4 regions of the Mesorhizobium sp. M1004 genome follow, and region 3 is predicted to be linked to each of the others. Evidence: riboswitches for the same ligand, from Rfam matches in the RefSeq annotation. Region 3 holds a riboswitch; each other region holds the start of a gene.
The links. A riboswitch is a leader RNA that binds a small molecule or an ion and turns the genes downstream of it on or off. The one in region 3 is predicted to bind thiamine pyrophosphate.
Positions count from the first base shown of each region.

Region 1: it holds a riboswitch for thiamine pyrophosphate, as region 3 does, so the genes downstream of both, thiC (phosphomethylpyrimidine synthase ThiC) here and thiB (thiamine ABC transporter substrate binding subunit) in region 3, are expected to answer to the same signal.
Region 2: it holds a riboswitch for thiamine pyrophosphate, as region 3 does, so the genes downstream of both, NKH54_RS15815 (YkoF family thiamine/hydroxymethylpyrimidine-binding protein) here and thiB (thiamine ABC transporter substrate binding subunit) in region 3, are expected to answer to the same signal.
Region 4: it holds a riboswitch for thiamine pyrophosphate, as region 3 does, so the genes downstream of both, thiC (phosphomethylpyrimidine synthase ThiC) here and thiB (thiamine ABC transporter substrate binding subunit) in region 3, are expected to answer to the same signal.

Region 1 covers NZ_JAMYNB010000012.1:135,022-140,854, forward strand. The annotation lists gene NKH54_RS24220 (thiamine phosphate synthase) at 1-80, opposite strand, end outside; gene NKH54_RS24225 (thiazole synthase) at 77-850, opposite strand; gene thiS (sulfur carrier protein ThiS) at 854-1,051, opposite strand; gene thiO (glycine oxidase ThiO) at 1,020-2,021, opposite strand; gene thiC (phosphomethylpyrimidine synthase ThiC) at 2,018-3,853, opposite strand; TPP riboswitch at 3,957-4,074, opposite strand; gene pmtA (phospholipid N-methyltransferase PmtA) at 4,256-4,852, opposite strand; gene NKH54_RS24250 (DUF309 domain-containing protein) at 5,012-5,548, shown strand; partial or broken gene NKH54_RS24255 (MFS transporter) at 5,758-5,833, opposite strand, start outside.
Region 2 covers NZ_JAMYNB010000006.1:382,009-387,841, reverse strand. The annotation lists gene NKH54_RS15825 (hypothetical protein) at 4-255, opposite strand; partial or broken gene NKH54_RS15820 (GSU2403 family nucleotidyltransferase fold protein) at 506-895, opposite strand; TPP riboswitch at 1,099-1,211, shown strand; gene NKH54_RS15815 (YkoF family thiamine/hydroxymethylpyrimidine-binding protein) at 1,202-1,810, shown strand; gene NKH54_RS15810 (ABC transporter permease) at 2,066-2,908, shown strand; gene NKH54_RS15805 (ABC transporter ATP-binding protein) at 2,905-3,687, shown strand; gene NKH54_RS15800 (ABC transporter substrate-binding protein) at 3,684-4,691, shown strand; gene NKH54_RS15795 (LexA family transcriptional regulator) at 4,863-5,525, opposite strand; gene NKH54_RS15790 (hypothetical protein) at 5,786-5,833, opposite strand, start outside.
Region 3 covers NZ_JAMYNB010000003.1:115,243-121,075, forward strand. The annotation lists gene NKH54_RS07460 (ABC-F family ATP-binding cassette domain-containing protein) at 1-406, opposite strand, end outside; gene NKH54_RS07465 (thiamine diphosphokinase) at 408-1,067, opposite strand; TPP riboswitch at 1,230-1,344, shown strand; gene thiB (thiamine ABC transporter substrate binding subunit) at 1,388-2,395, shown strand; gene thiP (thiamine/thiamine pyrophosphate ABC transporter permease) at 2,616-4,214, shown strand; gene thiQ (thiamine ABC transporter ATP-binding protein) at 4,211-4,975, shown strand; gene NKH54_RS07485 (M48 family metalloprotease) at 5,306-5,833, shown strand, end outside.
Region 4 covers NZ_JAMYNB010000015.1:100,670-106,502, forward strand. The annotation lists gene thiO (glycine oxidase ThiO) at 1-239, opposite strand, end outside; gene thiC (phosphomethylpyrimidine synthase ThiC) at 236-2,071, opposite strand; TPP riboswitch at 2,175-2,291, opposite strand; gene NKH54_RS26730 (ATP-grasp domain-containing protein) at 2,515-3,819, opposite strand; gene hemA (5-aminolevulinate synthase) at 4,390-5,601, opposite strand.

The DNA.
Region 1 (5,833 bases), on a different contig from region 3:
ACCAGCTTGACGCCGAGCGGGACCAGCCGCTCGACCCAGTCAGCGCTGTCGACGATCAGGTAGAAGGGATCGAGCTTCATGAAAAAACTGCCCTGCCGATGGTCGGTGTCGATGGCACGGCGACGTCGCGCGGTTCAAGCATACCCGAGCTGAAAGCTTCACGACCGGCCTCGACCGCCTTGCCGAACGCACGCGCCATGCCGACCGGATCGGCCGCCTTGGCGACCGCGGTGTTCAGGAGTATGGCGTCAAAGCCGAGCTCCATGACGGTTGCCGCGTGCGATGGCCGTCCGAGCCCCGCATCCACGATCAGCGGAACGCCTGGGAAATGTCCGCGCATCGAGCGCAGCGCAGTGATGTTGATCGGTCCGAGAGCGGAACCGATCGGCGCGCACCACGGCATCAAGACCTTGCAGCCCGCCGTAAGCAGCCGCTCGGCAACGACAAGGTCGTCGGTAGTATAGGGGAATACAGCAAAACCGTCCTCGCACAGGATGCGGGCGGCTTCGACCAGACCGAACACATCCGGCTGCAGCGTGTCGTGGTTGCCGATCACTTCGAGCTTGACCCAGTTCGTACCGAAGACTTCGCGCGCCATTTTTGCGGTCGTGACCGCTTCCTTGACGGAGTGGCAGCCAGCAGTGTTGGGCAGGATTCTGACGCCCAGCGAGCGGATCAACGACCAGAATTCTTCGCCAGCCCTGCCGCCTGCCATTTCACGGCGCAACGAGACGGTCACCACCGCCGTGCCCGATGCCCTGACTGCATAGGCAAGGATGGCCGGCGAAGGATATTGAGCCGTGCCAAGAAGCAGGCGGGAGGGAAGCTCGGCTCCATAAAGCTCGATCATGGCCTAGCCGCCCTGCATGGGCGAGAGGATTTCGATCCGGTCGCCGTCGTTCAATTGGAATTCCGCCCGGTTGGCTTTGTGCACGAGGTCGTTGTTGACGGCGGTCGCCAGCCAATCGCCCTCATAGTCAAGCGCGGCAAGCAGCGCCTCCAGCGTTGTGGCGGCAACCTCATGCGCTTCGCCGTTGACCATCAGTTTCATGAGCAAGCTCCTTGGTTCTGTCTTGACTGAAAACCAGGTCGGCAGCCTGGCGCGCCATGGCGGGAGCCAGGAGAAAACCGTGACGATAGAGCCCGTTGATCGCGATGATTTCACCCTTGGTTTCGACGCGCGGCAAATTGTCGGGAAAGGCTGGGCGGACGCCGACACCGGTTTCAACGATCTCAGCCTCGCCAAAGGCCGGGTGGAGGGCATAGGCGGTACCCAGCAGCTCCATCATGGAGCGCGCCGTGACCGGTCCGCCGGACTGGCTTTCAATCATCGTCGCACCAATCATGAAACAGTGGTCGGTGCGCGGCACTGCATAGAGTGGAAAGCGCGGATGCAGCAGCCTGACGGGGCGCGACAGCGAGATATCAGGGATACGCAGGGTGAGCATTTCGCCGCGAACGCCACGCAACCTGCTATCGGCGGCTGCCATTCCCGTGCAATCGATCTGACGATCGAAACCAAAAACATGCTGGGCGTCGGCGCCGAAGTGGAATTCAACACCCATGGCCGCGAGCTTGTCATGAAGTGCTGCCATCGCCTGGCGCGGATCAAGATGGCCCTCAGCGGGGAAGAGCAATCCGCGGCGGTAGCGGCCGGCTAAGTCGGGCTCCAGCAAGGCAATTTCATCTTCCTCGACACGCCGATAGCCCGTCGTGCGGCTGGCGAACCGGTCGAGCTCGCCCGCATCGCGCGGCGCGGCCAAGACCAGCGTTCCCCGTCGTGCTACCAAGCCTGGCGTTGCGGCGTCCCACCAGTCGGCGGCGTCGCGTCCGAGATCCAGCACCGGCTGCTCGGCGCTTTCACGCTCGCACCACGGCGCCAACATGCCACCGGCGAACCACGACGCATTGCCGCCAAGGGCAGGCCTTGTCTCGGCAACGGTAACCACCGCGCCGCGTGCGGCGAACTCGAAGGCGACGGTGAGGCCGGCAACGCCGGCCCCTTTGACCAAGACCTTCATGATGGCTCACGTGGCTGAGGTATGAGCGGCGCGCCGGTCTCGTCCGCCGGCAGGTAGAGATCGCCGCCCTCGCCATATTTCGCCGCCATCGCCGCCATGCCCTCTTTCTGCGCCTCGGCACGGATGTCGTGAGAGATACGCATCGAGCAGAATTTCGGCCCGCACATCGAGCAGAAATGCGCCACCTTGTGCGCTTCCTTGGGCAAAGTCTGGTCGTGGAAGGACCGCGCCGTTTCCGGATCGAGCGACAGGTTGAACTGGTCCTCCCAGCGGAACTCGAAGCGCGCGCGGGAAAGCGCATCATCCCTGACTTTCGCTGCCGGATGGCCCTTCGCCAGGTCGGCGGCGTGGGCTGCGATCTTGTAGGTGATCACGCCGATCTTGACGTCGCTGCGATCGGGAAGGCCGAGATGCTCCTTGGGCGTGACGTAACAGAGCATGGCGGTCCCGAACCAGCCTATCATGGCGGCCCCAATGCCTGAGGTGATGTGGTCGTAGCCCGGCGCGATGTCGGTTGTCAGCGGTCCAAGCGTATAGAAGGGCGCCTCGCCGCAGACGGCGAGCTGCTTGTCCATGTTCGCCTTGATCTTGTGCATCGGCACGTGGCCAGGGCCCTCGATCATCACCTGGCAATCCTTCGCCCAGGCGATCTGCGTCAGCTCGCCGAGCGTCTCCAACTCGGCGAACTGCGCCGCGTCGTTGGCATCGGCGATCGAGCCTGGACGAAGGCCGTCGCCGAGCGAGAAGGAGACGTCGTAGGCTCTGGCGATGTCGCAGATCTCGGCGAAGTGCTCGTAGAGGAAGCTTTCCCGGTGATGGTGCAGGCACCACTTGGCCATGATCGACCCGCCGCGCGAGACGATGCCGGTGACCCGGTCGACGGTCAGCGGGATGTAATGCAGCCGCACGCCGGCGTGGATGGTGAAATAGTCGACGCCCTGCTCGGCCTGTTCGATCAGCGTGTCGCGGTACACCTCCCAGGTCAGATCCTCGGCAATGCCGCCAACCTTCTCGAGCGCCTGGTAGAGTGGCACCGTGCCGATCGGCACCGGTGCGTTGCGCACGATCCAGTCCCGGATGTTGTGAATGTTGCGGCCGGTCGACAGGTCCATCACCGTATCGGCGCCCCAGCGAATCGCCCAGACCATCTTTTCGACCTCTTCGGCCATCGACGATGTGACGGCGGAGTTGCCGATGTTGGCGTTGATCTTGACCAGAAAATTGCGACCGATGATCATCGGCTCGCTCTCGGGATGGTTGATGTTGGCGGGAATGATCGCCCGTCCGCGCGCCACCTCGTCGCGGACGAATTCGGGTGTGACGAAATCGGGCAGCATCGCGCCGAAAGCCTCGCCGTCGAGCTCAAGCTTGCCGTGCAGGATCTCGCGACCAAGGTTCTCGCGGATGGCGACGAACTCCATTTCAGGCGTGATGATGCCGGCGCGCGCATAGGCAAGCTGGGTCACTGCCTTGCCGGCCTTGGCCCTGAGTGGCCGGTTGCGGACGGGAAATTCCGGTGTCAGGCGCTCGCCCGCCGCGAATCCGTTGTCTTCCGGCCGAACATGACGGCCGTCATAGGCTTCGACATCGCCGCGTGCCGTAATCCATTCATGGCGAAGGCGGGCCAGGCCTTTTTCGATGCTGGTTTCGACAGTCGGGTCGGTATAGGGGCCCGACGGATCGTAGACGGTGATGGGCGGCTCGCCGGCCGTCGGGTGGACGGAGATTTCGCGCATCGGCACCTTGATGTGCGGATGGAGGACGCCAGACTTGTGGATTTTCCGTGAGGCAGGCAGCGGCCCTGTCGACACGGCGGGGGTGAGGGCATTCATCTTTAGGCTCCTTTGCTCATGCATTGGAGACCCAGTTCTGTGCCGGAAGGATGAAAAGACGCTTCTGTGGACCTGCCGAAACAGGACCTCGGGCGTGAACTCCCGCAGAGCGCTTGCACCGTCCCTACGCCAGTATGAACTGGATCAGGTTCAACGGGTCACTGCGCCCCCGAAAGCCAGCAGTATCTCAGCCCCTTGCCGGGACTCCCCTGGTGAATGCCTCAGGTTGAACGGGCCGGCGCGGCTTTGTCAAGCGCATTTGGCCCGCCCAATGTCAAATCAAACCAGGACCGCTTCGTCTTCTTGGCAATCTGGCATCTGCCCCTGCTCTGTTCCACATCCTATTTGGGTGCAAGGCCACCACTCAGCGGAACCCTCAAGAAGGAAACCGTCCAGATTTGGCTAGACTGCTCGACGATAAGTCCAGAGCTGTGCCGGCGGTATGTTGCGGACGACGAAGTCATAGTGGGAAACCACGTAACGGTCTGGCATCTTGATCACCGGCGACAGAGGTCCGTATGTGATCTGAATCACGGGCCGGCCGGCAGGAATACGGGCAAGTAGATCCTCAACCAGCGCGACACGCTGTTGCATTGGAAAGCTCAACAGCGGAACTGCACTTATAACACAATCGAACTGTTCACCGTTGCGCTCACCCAGAGCTTCGTCCAGCGCAAATGCGTCGCCCAATCTGAAGTCCACATTCGGGAAGCGTTGCACCAAGCCGTCGTAGAAAATCCTGGAATATTCGACTGAAACCAGCTGGCGCGGCTTGATTCCCCTAGCCAGGATCGCCTTTGTGATGACACCGGTTCCCGCGCCAAGCTCCAGAATCGGTAATCCTGACCGTGGGTTCACCACGCTTGCCATCCGGCGTGCAGCATAAACCGAAGTGGGAATAAGGGCTCCCACGCCCTTCTTGTCCTTTTGCCAGCCTTTGAAGAATTGGACTTCTTCCTCAAACCTTTTGCCGAGCCGCTCCCTCAGTCGCAAGATCATATCTTCTCCCTGCGTCAGCCGCTTACCCAACGTCATGAATTTGGCAAAGCGCGTTTTGGCCAATCTCGCCACCCTTTACAAGCCCGTTAAGACTGCTTGCCTGTCACGACGCGGTCAGCATGAATTGCCCCTCAACGCACTTTCATGTTTGCTGGGCCTATGTTTCGCCCTCGCCTGCTACCCGAAAAAAAGTTCCCGAGCTATGCGTATCTGCCCGGCAAATATCCGCATCCGGTGCGTGATGCCTTGGGCCACAGTTACCGATCAGATCCGGTGACCGTCGCCGTTGGCGAAGCGCTCGGCTCAGATGTGTTTCGATGGGGAATCGACCTTTTCAATCACGGCTACTACTGGGAAGCCCATGAAGCCTGGGAGCCTCTCTGGCAGGCTTCGAAACGAAGTGCTCAGCACCGCCTGTTCTTCAAGGGGCTGATCCTGTTGGCGGCGGCCGGCGTGAAGATCCGTGAGGGAAAGCGGGTCGCTGCGGCGCGCCATGCGACAAGAGCTGCAGGGCTTTTTCGTCAGGTGGGGAGTCCGGGCGGCCTGTTTGAGAAAGCGCTGGGAATGACACCTGCCGCGCTCGCTGAACATGCCCAAGCGATCGTAACTTACCCGGTTGTTCTGCGGGAGCCAAAGCCTGCCCGGCCTGAGCCCGTTTTCGATTTTGTTCTCGCACCAAAATCCAGGAGCGTCTGATCGGCAATTCAGTGGTCCAAGCTAACTTTGTCAGCAGGAAACGGAGCCTTTGAAAACCGCTCACCACCCGCATGCGTCACAAACAATAAGAGCGCAGTAATGTTCTATAGGCAACTCGCGGCCGCTTCGATGTCGATGGTCTTGAAGGTCGGGAGCTGACCGATCGCGCTCGTAGCCAATCGATTGATGGCAGAGATGCCGGCCAGGCTTCAATGACGGGGATGGCGAAAAGCTGAGTGCTCGGGCTTGCGGGCCGAGCTTGTCGGCCGCTCGATGGAAAGTGTC
Region 2 (5,833 bases), on a different contig from region 3:
CCCTCATGCCTCCCAGGCATAACTCGACAGCGCAAAGCAAATGCCGGCAGCTGTCATGGCCAGTTCGCATTCGGTGATCTGGCGCAGGTGGCGCAGATAGCGCGTCACGGTCTGTGGCAGCCAGCCGGCGCAGGCCTCTACATAGGCGCGGCTGTGAACAAGGGTGCCGGTCGACAGCCTCTCGTCCTTCTCGGCAACGACTTTCAGATATTGGCGGATGAAGCGGATGTCGTCGGCGATGTCCTGGCTGGCCATTCGCCAGGCCCCGGCGAGGCGTTGGCACTGATCGAATGACAAGGGCAACAAAGGGGGCGGCAATAAAGGCGGCGGCAACGACGGAGATGACGGCAAAGGACGAGAGAGATCGGCGAAGGCAACATGGTTCGCTGTGCTCAAGGACATTCCTCTCTGCGAAAAGAGATATCGTACTTTATGTACGAATGAGCGTCAAGCCAATTTCGTACAGTTGGGACGATGACAATGAATATAGCAGCGGTCGCTTCAGCTAATCACGTATCGTGAATCCTTCAGGACTCGCACCAATTTCGCGGAGGGATTTTCCCAGGATGGTGTTGACTGTTTCCCTCGTGTCGGCGTCGAACAGGTTCAGGCCGCGCCGGATCGTCTCGCGCCAGTTTTCGCCCTTGTCCCACGCTTCCATGAAGGCGAAGGCAAGGTCGTCCTGGCGACGCGTGGCTTCGAGCGCTTGGGTCAGCAGGCGCGCTTGATGGAGATCCTTCTCCCGCTTGGCGCCAGCGCTCGGCCCGCGTCGCGAGGCGACGATCAGCTTGTGGATGGCGTAGCGCTGGGGCGAGGGGACCAGCACAGGCAAGCCCGAGCGATGCAGGAGCACAGTCCGGATGGGGTCGCGGATAAGGAAATCCAGAAACCGTAAGGGCTGCGCGGAGTCTCTGCCGTTTTCTTATAATTACGTTTATCAGCTTGAATTTCAACGCAGTTATAAGAAGTTCGTGGAAACCTTATAACGCAACGAGTCGTCTGTTAACGCCCGGGGCGCCCGGCACGTCTGGCCCAAAACACTTTGCCGCAGTGCCTCAACAAACGGCTTCCCCAATGCCGCGAACGGTGCTTTAACCCGCTCATCCACAGGGGTGCTCCGTATGGTCGGGGCTGAGATGAGGGCGGCAAGCCTTCGGACCCTAAAGCTGATCTGGATAATACCAGCGGAGCGAGGCGGGCGATGTTTTCAGGCGCACAGATTTCCCTTTATCCCATGACCGACGATTTCGTCGGCGTCATCCTTGGCGCGCTCGGCGCGCTCGATCCGTGGCGCGACCGGCTGCGGATCGAGATCGACGACATCTCGACGCTTATGGTCGGGCCGCCCGAGGTGCTGTTTCCCGCCATGCGCGACCTGTTCGTCGCGGCGGCCAAAAGCGGCAAGCACTGCGTGCTTTCGGCGGCGGTCTCGCGCGGCTGTCCGGGCGAGCCCGACGATCCGATCTGCCGCTCCGACGAGACCGGCGGCCCCGCCATTCCGCTGGACGAGCGCAAGATCGCCGCGATCCGCGCTGTCCAGGCCACGCCGTCGACCGGCCAGCCGGCGGCGGCGCAGTTCTCGCTCTACGTTATGGGCACGGGCGACCATATGGACGAGATCTACGGCTGCATCGATTTCCTGAAACAGTCCGGCGTCTTTGAGCGCTCAAAGAACTTCTGCACCAAATTGCGTGGCGATGCCGGTGCCGTGTTTGCCACGCTCAACGAGGCCTTCTGCCGCTTCGGCCCCGGCGCCGGCCACGTCACCCTCGACATCACGATCTCGGCGAACAGCCCGAGCGCCGTCTGAGCCGCGGCTCAAGCGTCGTTCCTTGAGGATATTGCCGTGGCTGGTTTATCTGACCCATTGCGTGGAGGAGATGCCTCTGACCCCTCAGCACAAAGAGGAGGGGAGCCATTGGCGATTGGCGAAGACCGCGATGCCCACGAATCTCCCCCCTCGAGCGGGAGATGGCTGGCAGGCCAGAGGGGGTCCCAGCGCGTGGAGCGCCGACGTCCTTTTCGCATCGGCAAGGCGTGGGCGCTCTATGCGAGACGACCCCCTCTGTCGCCTTCGGCGACATCTCCCCCTCGAGGGGGGAGATTAGCCGCCGGCATCGCCAAGACCATCCCCGCCGCCTTCGCCTTCGCCCTGCTCCTCGCGGCCTGGGAGCTCTACGCCCGCTATGGCGGTGTCGCCCCCACCGTGCTGCCGGCGCCGTCGCGCGTGCTGCAGCAGGCCTGGGAGCATCGCGCCGCCCTGGCCGACAACACGCTGCCCACCATCCGCGCCACATCAGCCGGCTTCGCCTGCTCGTTGGTCGCTGCCTTCGTGTTTTCGGCGCTGGTCGATTTCTGGGCCCCGCTGCGCCGCGCGCTGTTTCCGCTGCTGATCGTCAGCCAGACCTTGCCGCTGGTCGCGATCGCGCCGCTCATCGTGCTGTGGTTCGGCTTCGGGCTGATGCCAAAGATCCTGCTTGTGGCGCTCGTCACCTTCTTCCCGATGATGGTCGCGCTGGTCGAAGGTTTTGCTGCGACCAGCAAGGAGATTTCGCAGATGCTCGCCGCCATGGGGGCAGGGCGCTGGCGTATCTTCTGGCTGGCGCGCCTGCCTTCGGCGCTGCCCTATTTCTTCGCCGGGCTGCGCATCTCCATCACCTATGCCGTCGTCGGCGCGATCTTCGCCGAATATGCGGGGGCGGCGAAGGGGCTGGGCATCTACATGCTCAATGCCAAGAACAACTTTCGGCCCGATCTGGTGCTCGCCGCGGTCGCCGTCAGCGCCGCGCTCACGCTTGTCTTGTTCGCCATTGCGGTGCTCGTCCAGCGCTTCGCCATGCCTTGGGAGAATGCAGGGAGCGAAAGCCGCGACCGCAAGGTTGAAGCTGCAGAAGAGAACCGTCAATGACGCGGCTCGAACTCCGGGACATCAGGAAGAACTTCGGCGCGCTTGAGGTGCTCGCCGGCATTTCGCTTCATGTCGCGGCCGGCGAGTTCGTCTCCATCCTCGGCCCTTCCGGCGCCGGCAAGTCGACGCTGTTCCAGTTGCTGACCGGCGCGCTGAAAGGCGAGGGCGACATGCGCTTCGACGGCGCGCCATTGCAGGGCAGCCCCTTCGCCTTCATGCCGCAGCGCGACGCGCTGATGCCGTGGCGACGCGTCATCGACAATGTGACGCTGGGGCTGGAGGTGCAGGGCATGAAGCGCCGCGAGGCGCGCGCGTCCGTTGCGCCATTGTTCGCTGAGTTCGGCCTTGCCGGTTTCGAGCGCGCCTGGCCGGCCGAGCTTTCCGGCGGCATGCGCCAGCGCGCCGCCCTTTTGCGCACCGTGGTGCAGCAGCGCGACATGCTGCTGCTCGACGAGCCCTTTGGCGCGCTGGATGCACTGACCCGCGCGGGTATGCAGCGCTGGCTGGAAGGCATGTGGCAGCGCCACCGCTGGACCGCGCTGCTGATCACCCATGACGTGCGCGAAGCCGTCTACCTCTCCGATCGAATCTATCTGATGTCGGCGCGGCCGGCCCGCATCATCGGCGAGATTGCCGTGCCGCTGCCGCGCCCGCGCACCACCGGCAGCGATGCCGCGCGCCAGGCCGCCGCGCTCGAAGCCGACATCCTCGACACGCTGCTCAATCCCGGGACTGACCGGGGCTTGTTTCCGCAGACCGCTCAAAGGAGTTTTTCATGACCGAATTCACACGCCGGCAGGCTTTGCTGCTGACGCTGGCCGCCGGATTGCCGCTGGCCTCGCGCGCTCATGCGGCTGCGCAAAAAATCACCGTCGCGCTCGACTGGACGGTCAACACCAACCATGTCGGCCTGTTCGTTGCCCGCGACAAAGGATTCTACAACGAGGCCGGGCTCGATGTTGAGATCCTGCCCTATGGCGATACTGGCGCCGGCACGCTGGTCGCCAACCGCATCGCCGATTTCGGCATTGCCGGCGTCGGCCTGTTTACCCAGCGGGCTGCCGGCGCCGATCTTAAGGCGGTCTACGCCGTGGTCCAGCAGGAGACCGGCCGGTTGGTCTTCAACGCGGATCGCGGCGAGATCAAGAGTCCCAGGAATCTCGACGGTCTGACCTATGGCGGCTTCGGCAGCGCCTGGGAAAACACGCTGATCTCGACCATCATCCGCCACGATGGCGGCAAGGGCGTTTTCGAGACGGTGACGCTCGGCACCTCGGCCTATGAGGCGCTGGCCAACGGCTCGGTCGACTTCACGCTGGAGGTCTCGACCTGGGAAGGCGTCGCTGCCGAGTTGAAAGGCGTCAGGCAGCGCGGCTTCCGCTACGCCGATTACGGCGTGCCCGACGAGCACACCACCTTGATCGCCTCCAGCAATGCATATCTCCAGGCAAACCCGAAGGCCGCATCGGCCTTCGTCGAGGCAACGCGGCGCGGCTACCAATTTGCCTGCGATCACCCGCAGGAAGCCGGCGATCTGCTGATCGCTTCCAACAGGGATGCGCTGACCGACCCGGCGCTGATCCACGCTTCGCTGAAGATGCTCGTCGACGGGCACTTCCTCAGAAGCCATGCCGGCGTCATCGGCACCGTCGACAAGGCCAAGATCAAGGCGATCGGAACCTACCTCTTCAGGGCCGGCATATTGCTCGATGGCGATGGCAAGGTTCTGAAGGAGAAGCCGGATTTCGGGGGGTATTTTACGAACGAGTTTTTGGGCGCGTAATCTCCCCCCTCGAGGGGGAGATGTCGCCGAAGGCGACAGAGGGGGTCGGTACGTCCTGACGCGACTTCCTATCGCGGACACAGGACGTCAGCGCCTTACGCGCGGCGACCCCCTCTGGCCTGCCGGCCATCTCCCCTCGAGGCGGGAGATTGCGCCTCACCGCCTTCTCCCTCACATATCGATCATCGAGCGCTTCACCCGGCCGATGATGGTGATGGCGCCTTCCAGCGCCGGCGGCGGGATGTCCATGTAGGAGGCCGGCTGGAAGGGCGGGTTCTCGTTGGGGCGGTAGCGCTTGTAGGTGGCCTGGCCGGATTCGTCCGAAATAACGTAGCAGCCATTGGTCACCAGCCGCTTGTCCCTGAGGTTGACGAAGATGATCGAATCCGGTGGCGAGATCTTGTTCATCGACGGGCCGTCGACGCGCAGAGCAATCCATTGGCCCTGCTCCAGATCGGTGGTGGGGATGGTCGGATAGTCGCTGAGATTGACCACCATGTCCTGGCTGCCGAGTTCGCCGGCGCTGATCCATGAGACGATGGGCACGTCGACGGTGGCCAGCGACGGCATCGGGATCTGCCGGCCCGACTCGTCAAAGCCGAAATGGCCACCCGAAAGGCTGCCGCCGTCGCCGTTGAACAAGAGCCAGCCGGGATCGACGCCGAACAGGCGGCCGTATTTCTCCGCCGCCTTGCGCGACAGCGGCCGGTTACCGTTCTCGTGACTGATCAGCGTGTTCTTGTTGATGTCGCGCAATGCCCGCGCAGCGTCGCTCGGCGAGGCATAGCCCGCCTCCGCCCGCGCCTGCTGCAATCTGTGCCTCGGTTCCTGCATCGTACAAATTGCCTGAAATTTATCGTCCAATATGTACGATTTCGCTTGCGTACGTTTCGTACATATCGTACGCTTAGCGCATGATCGAACAAATCGCAAGCGTTTCCGCAGACATCCTCAGCTTTCTCCCATCGTCCGGGCTGTCCTCCTCCCCGGTCCGGACGCAAACCGGGGCTTCTGCCCCGGATCCGGTCGAACCGTCGTCCCCCCGATCGACCGGAACGGCCGGAGCCGCTCCTCTCCCGGCTCCGGCCACCTCTTCAGCCCATGGCGCCGCCGGTGCGCCAAGGGCTGTCTCCGGCGGGCAG
Region 3 (5,833 bases):
GCGCCATGACGCGGGCAAGTGCTGCGCGGCGCGCCTCGCCGCCGGAGAGATCGTTGGGGTTCTCCGTGCCGGCGAGGCCGAGATGCTCCATCAGATATGTGGCGCGGTAGGGATCGTCGGCAGGCCCAAGCCCGGCCTCGACATAGGCGCGCACATTGGCAAAGCCGTCCATGTCGGGCATTTGCGGGAGATAGCGCACCGTTGCCGAAGGCTGGCGGAAGACCTCGCCGTCTTGCGGCTCGATCAGACCAGCAGCAATCTTCAGGAGCGTCGACTTGCCGGAGCCGTTGCGGCCGACGAGCGCGATCTTGTCACCGGCGGACGCCGTCAGTTCGGCGCCATCGAGCAGCGGCGTGCCGCCAAAGGTCAGTCTTATGCCGTCGAGGTTGAGAAGGGGCGGGGCCATGTCAGCTTTCAGGCAAGGGGTAGGGGTGGGCGAGCAGCAGCGCGCGGCCATGGCCGAGCGCGATTTCGAGGCCGCCCCCGGTCGTGTTGGACTTGACCTCGTTCGAGATGGTCAGCGACGAGCCGAACACGACCTCGACATGGTCGAGCGGCCACTTCGCGCCGGACACGGTGAGGCCCGAAAGATCGGAAAAGCCGAGCACCGAAAACAGCGTTCCGTCGGCATAGTCGAAGCCGGCCTTGCCAGGCAGCAGAGGGGCGCCTTCCTGCGCTCCGCTGGTCAACAGCAATTTTGTGCCGGCCTCGGCCAGCCGCAGGCTGAGCGCCAGATGGAGGAAGGCGTGGTCGGCGCGCTTGCCGCCGAAAGCGCCGGCCAGCACCAGGCTGGTGGCGCCGCGTTCCAATGCCGCCGCGATCGCCAGTTCGCCATCGGTCTTGTCCTTTTCGGGAGGAAACACCTCCCGCGGCACGGCGGCGAGATCGGCAGGCAGGTCCGCCGGCACGGAATCGAAATCGCCGACCCACAGCTCCGGCATCACGCCGAGCAGGCGGGCATGACCGATGCCGGCGTCGGCGGCGATGACGCGCGTGCCCGCGACCTGGCGGTCGAGCCGCGGCGTGCGGACGAGATCGCCGCCAAGCAGGATGGTGAATGTGCTCATATCCGCTGGCCCTTACCAGCCCCGCCGACGAAACGGAAGGCCGAGCGGCACCGTCACGCTTTGTTGGAGCATGATCTTTTTCCGGAAACGGATTCCACTTTCCGGGATCATGCTCGGGCAAACTTCCACTTGCGTGGCACCTTGGCCGGGCCTATGTGTCGAAACGCTCTAACGGGGTGCCGGACGCGATCTTCGCGGACCGGCTGAGAGGCAGTCTCGCCAACCCGCTGAACCTGATCCGGTTTGTACCGGCGGAGGGATTAGACGCTTCGGACAGCCCGACGCCTCAATTCCTTTCAACACGAATGAAGGAGGCGCCGATGCGCATGTTTTTGTCCCGTCTTGTCCCAGCGCTGGGGCTTGCTGTTTCGCTACTGGCAAGCTCTGCGTCCGCGCAGGAAAAACTCACGATCTATACCTATGAGAGTTTCACTGCCGACTGGGGTCCGGGCCCCCAGGTGAAGAAGGAATTCGAGGCCGAGTGCGGCTGCAGCGTCGACTTCGTCTCGGTGGCCGACGGCGTCGCGCTGCTCAACCGCGTCAAGCTCGAAGGTGCCTCGACCAAGGCCGATATCGTGCTTGGTCTCGACACCAACCTCACCGCGGAAGCCAAGGCTTCCGGCCTGTTTGTCCCACATGGCGCGGTGGCTGAAAACAACGTGCCGGGCGGCTGGAGCGACGACACTTTCGTGCCCTATGATTATGGTTATTTCGCCGTCGTCTACGACACCGAAAAGCTGAAGAGCCCACCGAAGAGCCTGAAGGAACTGGTCGAGGGCGATGCCGCCGACAAGATCGTCATCCAGGATCCGAGGACGTCGACGCCGGGCCTCGGCCTGCTGCTGTGGGTCAAGTCGGTCTATGGCGACAAGGCGCCGGAAGCCTGGGCGAAACTCAAGGGCAAAGTGCTGACGGTGACGCCGGGCTGGAGCGAGGCCTACGGCCTGTTCACCAAGGGCGAGGCGCCGATGGTGCTTTCCTATACGACGTCGCCGGCCTACCACATGGTGGCCGAGAACACCGGGCGCTACCAGGCGGCCTCGTTCGAGGAAGGCGAGTATCTGCAAATCGAGGTCGCCGGCATCACCACCACGGGCGCGAAGAATCCGCTGGCGGCGAAGTTCCTGGCCTTCATGACCGGGCCGAAATTCCAGGATGTCATTCCGGAGACCAACTGGATGTTCCCGGCCGGGAAAACCGACAAGCCGCTCAATCCGGCTTTTGATAGGCTGGTCAAGCCGGCGAAGACCTTGCTGTTCAGCCCGGAAGAGGTCGCGGCAAATCGCAAGGCCTGGGTGGATGAATGGCTGGCGGTGATGAGCAAGTAGATTTGGCTGTATAGTCAAAAGATGAGTGCTCTACGGCGCCCCCCTCTGTCCTGCCGGACATCTCCCCCACGAGGGGGGAGATTGGCCTTTACGTTGACTTTCGCCAATCTCCGAAGCTGCAGGAATGAGCGGAGCGCTAAAACCGCCAATCTCCCCCCTCGTGGGGGAGATGTCCGGCAGGACAGAGGGGGGCGCGAAGGAACGCGACGCCCGGTAAAGAGTGCAACGCTCTGACCCCCGCATCACGGCCGGCATTGTCGCGCTTGCGGCAATCGCGCTGCTGATCGGTGGCGCCTTCGCCGGCCTTATCCGGGAAGGCGCGCACGACCTTTCCGGCGCCGCGTCCGCCTTTGACCTCTATCTCGTGCGCGTTGTCCGCTTCACGCTCTGGCAGGCTGCGCTCTCGACTCTGCTTTCCGTCGTACCGGCGCTGTTCGTCGCCCGCGCGCTGTCGCGGCATCCGCGCTTCTTCGGACGCGGCTTCATCCTGCAGCTGTTTACTGTGCCCCTTGCCTTGCCGGCGATTGTCGCAGCGCTGGGCATACTGGCGCTCTATGGCCGCGCCGGTTATTTCGCCGCGATCGGTGGCCAGAGCTGGCCCGACATCTATGGGCTGCCAGGCATCCTCGTCGCCCACGTCTTCTTCAACCTGCCGCTGGCCACCCGGCTGTTCCTCGAAGCGCTGGGAACGGTGCCGGCCGATCAATGGCGGCTGGCGAGCCAGCTCGGCATGGGGGCGAGGCCAGCCTTCCGGCTGATCGAGTGGCCGGTGCTGCGCGCCGCGCTGCCGGGCGTCGCCGGGCTTGTCTTCATGCTTTGCATCACCTCCTTCACCATCGTGCTGATCCTCGGCGGCGGGCCGGCGGCGACGACGCTGGAAGTCGCCATCTATCAGGCGCTGCGTTTCGACTTCGATCCGGCGCGAGCGGTGACGCTGACGGTGCTGCAGATCGCGCTGACTTTTGCCGTCATGCTGGCGCTGACGCGGCTCGGCGCCAATGTGACCGGCGACGCCAATTTGCCTGTCGCGCCGCGCCGCTATCACTTGGCCGGCAAAGCAGAAACAGCGTTCAACGCCGTCCTGATCGTGCTCGCCTTGCTGTTCGTCGCCGGACCAATGGCGGCCACCGTCGCGTCCGGCCTCGACGCCGATCTCGGCCGGTTGGCGGGCGAGAGTGCCGTGCGTCAGGCGACGCTGACCAGCGCCGGTCTCGCCTTCTCGGCGGCGCTACTTTCGGTGGCGCTGTCGCTGTCGCTGATCATGGCGCGTCGGGCATTGTCGCTGCGCCGCCGGTCCAGTGCCCGTTCATTGCTCGAGCATGCCACCGACACCGGCGCCGGCTTCGTCCTCGTCGTGCCGCCGGTCGTCATCGGCGCCGGCTGGTTTCTCCTGCTGCGCACGGTCAGCGATGTCTTTGCCATCGCGCCGGTCATGGTCGTCACCGTCAATGCGGTGATGGCGATGCCCTTTGCCATCCGCGCGATGCGCCCGGCCTATGATGCGGCCAGCGAGCGCCACGAAAAGCTGTGCGCGCAGCTCGGCATTGCGGGCTGGAACCGGCTGCTTCTGGTCGACTGGCCATCGCTCCGGCGGCCGCTGGCCACCGGCTTTGCCTTCGCCGTGGCGCTGTCGCTCGGCGATCTCGGCGTCATCGCGCTGTTCGGCAGCGATTCGGTGCAGACCTTGCCCTATCTCCTGCTGGCGCGCATGGGCAGCTATCGCACGGCCGATGCTGCCGGGCTGGCTTTGCTGCTCGGGGCGGTCTGCCTTGCATTGGTGGTCGCGGCAGACTGGCTGGGACGGGGAGAGAGATCGTGACGTCCGCTGTGGAGAAAGGCACGACTGTCCGGCTGGACAAGGTCTCGTTCAGCTATGGCGAAACGTCATTCCTGTTCGATGTCGAATTCGATACATCTAAGATCACCGCCATCATGGGGGCAAGTGGTTCGGGCAAATCGACCTTGCTCAATCTGGTGGCTGGTTTCGAGACGCCGGAGTCCGGTCGTGTGCTGATCGGCGCCGCCGATGTCGGCGCCGAGCCGCCTTCGGCGCGGCCGGTATCGATGGTATTCCAGGAAAACAATCTGTTTGCTCATCTCTCGGTGGAGAAGAATGTCGGGCTCGGCCGCTCGCCATCGCTCAACCTGACCGACGCCGATCGCGCCGCAATCGCCGAGGCGCTTGACCGCGTCGGCCTGGCCGGCAAGGAAATGCGCCTGCCCCGCGAACTCTCCGGCGGCGAAAGGCAGCGCGTGGCGCTCGCCCGCGTTCTGGTGCGCGACCGGCCAGTGCTGCTGCTCGACGAGCCGTTCGCTTCGCTCGGGCCAGCACTGCGCGACGACATGCTCGACCTGGTGGCCGGCGTTCATGCCGAGCGGGCGATGACGGTGCTGTTCGTCACGCATCAGCCGGAAGACGCTCGCCGTATCGGCGAGCAGATGGTTTTTCTGGACAATGGCAGGGTTGCCGCGACGGGACCTGCCGCCGATTTTTTCGACGGCACTGGCCCTGAAGCGTTTCGGCGCTATATCGGCGCAAGTTCGGGCGGATCACGCGATATTGCCCGGAAGCGGACATAATTTACGACCAAACCGGCTACAGGTGATGTGGCGCTTGCTTGCCATGGTCCAGTCGATGTGGCTAGGTCCGCTTAGTACTGGTCCGGCACGAGCCGTGATTTGCCCCTACAGCGCCGCACCCGGCCGGATGCGTAAACGCTGTAGGTTTTTTGATGTGTGCAGGATTGCCAACGAAAACCGATTTTTCGCTGGCGCGGACCCCGGTCCAAATCATGCGCCGAGAGCTGAAGGAACGCCGTGCTGCCGACCGGCACTGACACTTTGAAACGCAGACCGCTGGTGCGCTTCCTCGCGCTGGCCGGCCTTGCCGTGGCGCTGGCCAGCTGCCAGATGTTCACGCCTCCCGAAGTGCAGGAATCCGGCTTCCAGCCTTCCGACAAGCCGATCACGGTCGACAATGTCGCCGCCAACAGCAAGCTTGCCGAACTGGCGAAGGCGCAACATCCGCGCATCCTTGCCACCTATGGCGGCGAATATTCCGATCCCAAGCTCGAGCGCATGGTGGCCAAGGTTGTCGGCAGCCTGACCGTGGTGTCGGCCAATCCGACCCAGACCTATCGCATCACCATCCTCAATTCGCCCAACGTCAACGCTTTCGCGCTGCCGGGCGGCTATCTCTACGTCACCCGCGGCCTGCTGGCGCTGGCCAATGATTCGGCCGAACTCGCCGCCGTCATCGCGCATGAGATGGGCCACGTCACCGCCAATCACGGCTTGCAGCGCCAGCAGCTCGAGGCCGAGGAAGGCCTGGCGACCAAGGTGGTCTCCGATGTGCTGGGCGACAGCCCGACCGCCAAGCAGGCATTGATCCGCGGCAAGCTGAGGCTGGCGCAGTTCTCGCGCAACCAGGAGCTGGAG
Region 4 (5,833 bases), on a different contig from region 3:
GCTACCAAGCCGGGCGTTGCGGCGTCCCACCAGTCGGCGGCGTCGCTTCCGAGATCCAGCACCGGCTGCTCGGCGCTTTCACGCTCGCACCACGGCGCCAACATGCCACCGGCGAACCACGACGCATTGCCCCCAAGGGCAGGCCTTGTCTCGGCAACGGTAACCGCCGCGCCGCGTGCGGCGAATTCGAAGGCGGCGGTGAGGCCGGCAACGCCCGCCCCTTTGACCAAGACCTTCATGATCGCTCACGTGGCTGAGGTATGAGCGGTGCGCCGGTCTCGTCCGCCGGCAGGTAGAGATCGCCGCCCTCGCGGTATTTCGCCGCCATCGCCGCCATGCCCTCTTTCTGTGCCTCGGCGCGGATGTCGTGAGAGATGCGCATGGAGCAGAATTTCGGTCCGCACATCGAGCAGAAATGCGCCAGCTTGTGCGCCTCCTTGGGCAAGGTCTGGTCGTGGAAGGACCGCGCGGTTTCGGGATCGAGCGACAGGTTGAACTGGTCCTCCCAGCGGAACTCGAAGCGCGCGCGGGAAAGCGCATCATCCCTGACTTTCGCTGCCGGATGGCCCTTCGCCAGGTCGGCGGCGTGGGCGGCGATCTTGTAGGTGATCACGCCGATCTTGACATCGTTGCGATCGGGAAGGCCGAGATGCTCCTTCGGCGTGACGTAGCAGAGCATGGCGGTGCCGAACCAACCGATCATGGCGGCGCCGATGCCTGAGGTGATGTGGTCGTAGCCCGGCGCGATGTCGGTCGTCAGCGGGCCAAGCGTATAGAACGGCGCCTCGCCGCAGACGGCGAGCTGCTTGTCCATGTTCTGCTTGATCTTGTGCATCGGCACGTGGCCGGGCCCTTCGATCATCACCTGGCAATCCTTCGCCCAGGCGATCTGCGTCAGCTCGCCAAGCGTTTCCAGCTCGGCAAATTGCGCCGCGTCGTTGGCATCGGCGATCGAGCCCGGACGAAGGCCGTCGCCGAGCGAGAAGGAGACGTCGTAGGCTCTGGCGATGTCGCAGATCTCGGCGAAGTGCTCGTAGAGGAAGCTTTCCCGGTGATGGTGCAGGCACCATTTTGCCATGATCGAGCCGCCGCGCGAGACGATGCCCGTGACCCGGTCAACGGTCAGCGGGATATAATGCAGCCGCACGCCGGCGTGGATGGTGAAATAGTCGACGCCTTGCTCGGCCTGTTCGATCAGCGTGTCGCGGTAGACCTCCCAGGTCAGATCCTCGGCAATGCCGCCGACCTTTTCGAGCGCCTGGTAGAGCGGCACCGTGCCGATCGGCACCGGCGCGTTGCGCATGATCCAGTCGCGGATGTTGTGGATGTTGCGGCCGGTCGACAGGTCCATCACCGTATCGGCGCCCCAGCGGATCGCCCACACCATCTTTTCAACCTCTTCGGCCATCGAGGAGGTGACAGCGGAATTGCCGATATTGGCGTTGATCTTGACCAGGAAATTGCGGCCGATGATCATTGGCTCGCTCTCGGGATGGTTGATGTTGGCGGGGATGATCGCCCGTCCGCGCGCCACCTCGTCACGCACGAATTCGGGCGTGACGAAATCGGGCAGTGTCGCGCCGAAAGCCTCGCCGTCGCGCTCAAGCTTGCCGTGCAGGATCTCGCGACCAAGGTTCTCGCGAATGGCGACGAACTCCATTTCGGGTGTGATGATGCCGGCGCGCGCGTAGGCAAGCTGCGTCACCGCCTTGCCTGCTTTGGCCCTGAGCGGTCGGTGGCGGATGGGAAATTCCGGCGTCAGGCGTTCGCCCGTCGCGAAGCCGTTGTCCTCCGGCCGGGCATGGCGGCCGTCACAGTCCTCGACATCGCCGCGGGCCAAGATCCATTCGTGGCGAAGCCGGGCCAGGCCTTTTTCAATGCTGGTTTCGACAGCCGGATCGGTATAGGGGCCCGACGGATCGTAGACGGTAACGGGCGGTTCGCCGGCTGTCGGATGGACGGCGATTTCGCGCATCGGCACTTTGATCTGCAAGTGGATGGTGCCGGGCTTGTGGATCTTCCGCGAGGCGGGCAGCGGTCCCGTCGACACGGCGGGGGTAAGGGCATTCATCTTGAGGCTCCTTTGCTCATGCATTGGAGACCCAGTTCTGTGCCGGAAGGATGAAAAGACGCTTCTGTCGACCTGCCGAAACAGGACCTCGGGCGTAAACTCCCGCAAAGCGCTTGCACCGTCCCTACGCCAGTATGAACTGGATCAGGTTCAACGGGTCACTGCGCCGCGAAAGCCAGCAGTATCTCAGCCCCTTGCCGGGACTCCCCTGGTGAATGCCTCAAGTTGAACGGGCCGGGGTTGTCTTGTCAAGCGCATGTTCGTCCTGCGGCGGCGGTGGGCGGCAATCAAATTGGGCCCAAATTGGGCCGACGGCCTCGCCACGGGTCGCGGAGAAGTTCCGCGGGAGATAGGGCAGGTGTGGCCAAAGCTGCATTTGCCTCGTCAAACTTGGTGTGACATTGACGTAGACGGAACTGCTGCGTTTCAAGGATCTTAAGCCGTCAATGCCTGATCGGAACAGAACTGGTGGGCCGCCCGAACGCCCCACAAACATCGTGCTCTCGATCACCTCCTATTGTCGCCGGAAAAGGGGTGATCGACCAATCGATCAAGTCGACGGCTCGCTGAAGGGCGCCCTCGGTTTCAGCACGGCTGGGCGAAGTGGCAATGACATGTCCAATCCAGTCTCGGAAATCCCCCTTCCTGACGATCGGTGTCTTGGGTTCAACATTCAATTTGACCTCGGCCACACCTGATATAGCAGCTGCCTGAGTGTCGCCACCAATCCAGTCCAGGGTGCCATCTTGATCAGGAAGCAGGAATCGCGCGGCCGCAGTATGCGAATGCTTTTTGCGCAGATCCCATTCCTCGCCAATGACAAGCTTGATGTGCTCGGTGACGAGGTCGACACCGTAAGCTAACTGGACCAGTTGAGGGTCGGGCGCGCCACTAAGACGCGGATTGACTTCAATGACAACTGGACCGCGTTTCGTGCACCGGAGTTCAATGTTAGTTGGCCCCCAGCCAAGGCCGAGAGCCCGCAAACAGCTCAGCGAAACATCGGCGATGCGCTCACGCTCCTGATCGGTTAGCAGGGCCGGATATGTCACCTCACGTATGACGAAATGGGGGAGGGGACCAAAGTCATTGGCGCAAATCGCAACGACCTCATTCCCCATAACATTAATGCTATAGAACGGGCCCTGTGCGAATTCTTCGACGAGTATTTTCGGTGTAGACCGCCATATGTGCTTTCCGCCCAATAGATAGGTCGTATGTTCGGCTACGTCTTCGAGGCTGCGGCACAATCGGACACCGATGCTGCCGCTGCCTACTGCCGGCTTAAGAATCACGGGCAGGCCGATCTCTGCAGCCGAGCTTTCTACCTCCGCCGCATTCGTTGCCAACCGATAAGCCGGTATTGGAACGCCGGCCTGCGCGAGGAGTTGGCGTTGCTTGAATTTGTCGCAGCTTCGTTCAATCGATTCAGGGTTCGGTCCCGGTAGATCGAAATGCCGGCAAAGCTTGCCAACTGTCGCATAGATCGATTCATGGTCCCCGGCAAAGCCAGTAATGCCAGCAATGTCGTGGGTAGCACGCAGCCGCGAACATTCGCGGACCAACGCTTCGAGATTGCCAGTGTCGACACGGATTGCCTCAACGTTTTCCGCCGAAAGATAGTCGTACCGAGGTGGATCAGCCGTCAGAGTAATTGGATGAAGACCAAGACACTGAGCCGCTTGGACGTATAGCTGACCAGTACCCCTATGGCCTTCGACCAATATGAGCGCTCTTCTTCTTACCATTGCTGTTAATCCCGATGTTGCGTGCTGGCGGCGGTCCGAGGGTACCGGCGTCACTTTTATGGCCGTGCCGGACCTCAGACTCGCGGTGCCGTACCATTGTCAACGACTGACGGTTGTAAAAATCTTGTAAATTGATTTGAAGGATCTGTTGCAGCGTTGTTGATTAGGGCGGCGTCGGAGGCTTGCTCCGTTCAAACCAGGTTAGCTGGGGTTGGTGTGTGATCCCGTGGGCCTGGGCGTGACCTACCCCTCGGGTAGGGCACGCCAAGCCACATCAAACTCGCAGCACAAGAACATGCGCTCTGGTCATACCGGCTCATGGTGAGCCCTGAATCTGGAACCGGCCCGATGTGTAAGCAGCGAGTCGTCAAACGGCCCCATTCAATCATGGAGTCACATCATTTAAGATCGCGAAAGCTGTCATTGCGGGTTACGGAACTGCTTTCCGATGACATTCGAAGATGCGATCGGGCGTCAGAACCGGATCGCGGACCGCCGCTTCCACCTCGGCGAGCCCGGCTGATATAATCAGGTCTGAGGCTGCGCGCCCTGTCGTTCCCAGCATTTACATTAGGCAGCCTTGCCAAGATTGTCCCGCTGCAGAACCTGCCTGAGCGCATCGACGAACGTCCGAATATCTGTCGTACTATGGGCAGGCGTAACCGTCACCCTGAACCGCTCGGTTCCCACCGGAACACTCGGCGCCAGAATTGGCTGAACGTATATTCCATGCTGATCTAGAAGCTGGCGGGACGCTTCCTTGCAACGGAATGGATCACCAATAAGCACAGGAATGATGTGGCTTCGGGTCGGCATGACGGGGATGCCCGCCTCTTTCAGCAATCCGACTAAAAGTTTCGTTTTCCGGTGCAGATCAATTCGTTCTGAATCTGAATCGCGAAGATGGCGCAGCGCTGCCAGCGCACCAGCCGCTAGGGCTGGCGCAAGCGCCGTGGTGAAAATGAAACCGATCGAGAAGCTTCGTATGCTGTCAACAATGGAGGCAGGTCCGGTCACATAACCCCCCATCGAGCCGAACGCCTTACCTAGCGTCCCTTCGATGATGGTTGGACGATCCATGATGCCAAGTGCCGCGGCAATGCCGGCGCCTTTCGGACCGTACATTCCCGATGCATGAACTTCATCCAGAAACGTCATTGCGCCAAATTCGTCCGCCATGTCACAGATATCTTTGATCGGTGAAATGTCACCGTCCATTGAATATACCGATTCAAAAACAATGATCTTGGGTCTTGCAGGATTTACACTGCGCAGAAGCTCCCGCAAATGCGCAACGTCGTTATGCCGGAAGACGCGCTTTTCGGCCCGGCTGTTGCGGCATCCACTAATAATTGAAGCGTGGTTGTGCTCGTCAGAAAATATAATTGTGTCCTGCATCAAAGATGCCAATGTATTCAACGATGAATCGTTTGAGCTGAAGCCAGAAACAAAAATCAATCCTGCTTCCTTATTGTGGAAACCTGCAAGCTCCCGCTCGAGCAACACGTGATAATGGTTGGTGCCACCAATATTGCGGGATCCTCCCGATCCTGCGCCGTTGGCATCGATGGCGCGCTTCATTGCCGATAGCACTTTAGGGTGCTGCCCCATACCGAGATAATCATTAGTGCACCAAATGGTTATCTCTTTTCGGCCGTCGGGCCTATTGAGCCAGGCCTTTGGGAAGTTGCCAGACTGACGCTCCAGATCGGCAAATTCACGATACCCGCCACGGCCTTTGAGTTGCTCGATTTTTCCGGCGAAATACTGCACATAATCCAAATCAATCTCCTGTTGGGAAGCCGTTTTTCGGCGCGCTCAGTGCTGCTTCACAGCGCACCTGCGCCGGCCCATCGCGTCGCATCCCTCGACAAGCACCAGCAAGATTGGATTTCGACTACGCGCTTGATCTTACGGGGGTTTCGGCCGCTCCAGCTAATTCGGGTAACGCGCCCCAAAGTGCAAGTGAAGAGAATGTTAAATCTATTTGTCTGAAATGTCTGAAATTGCATAG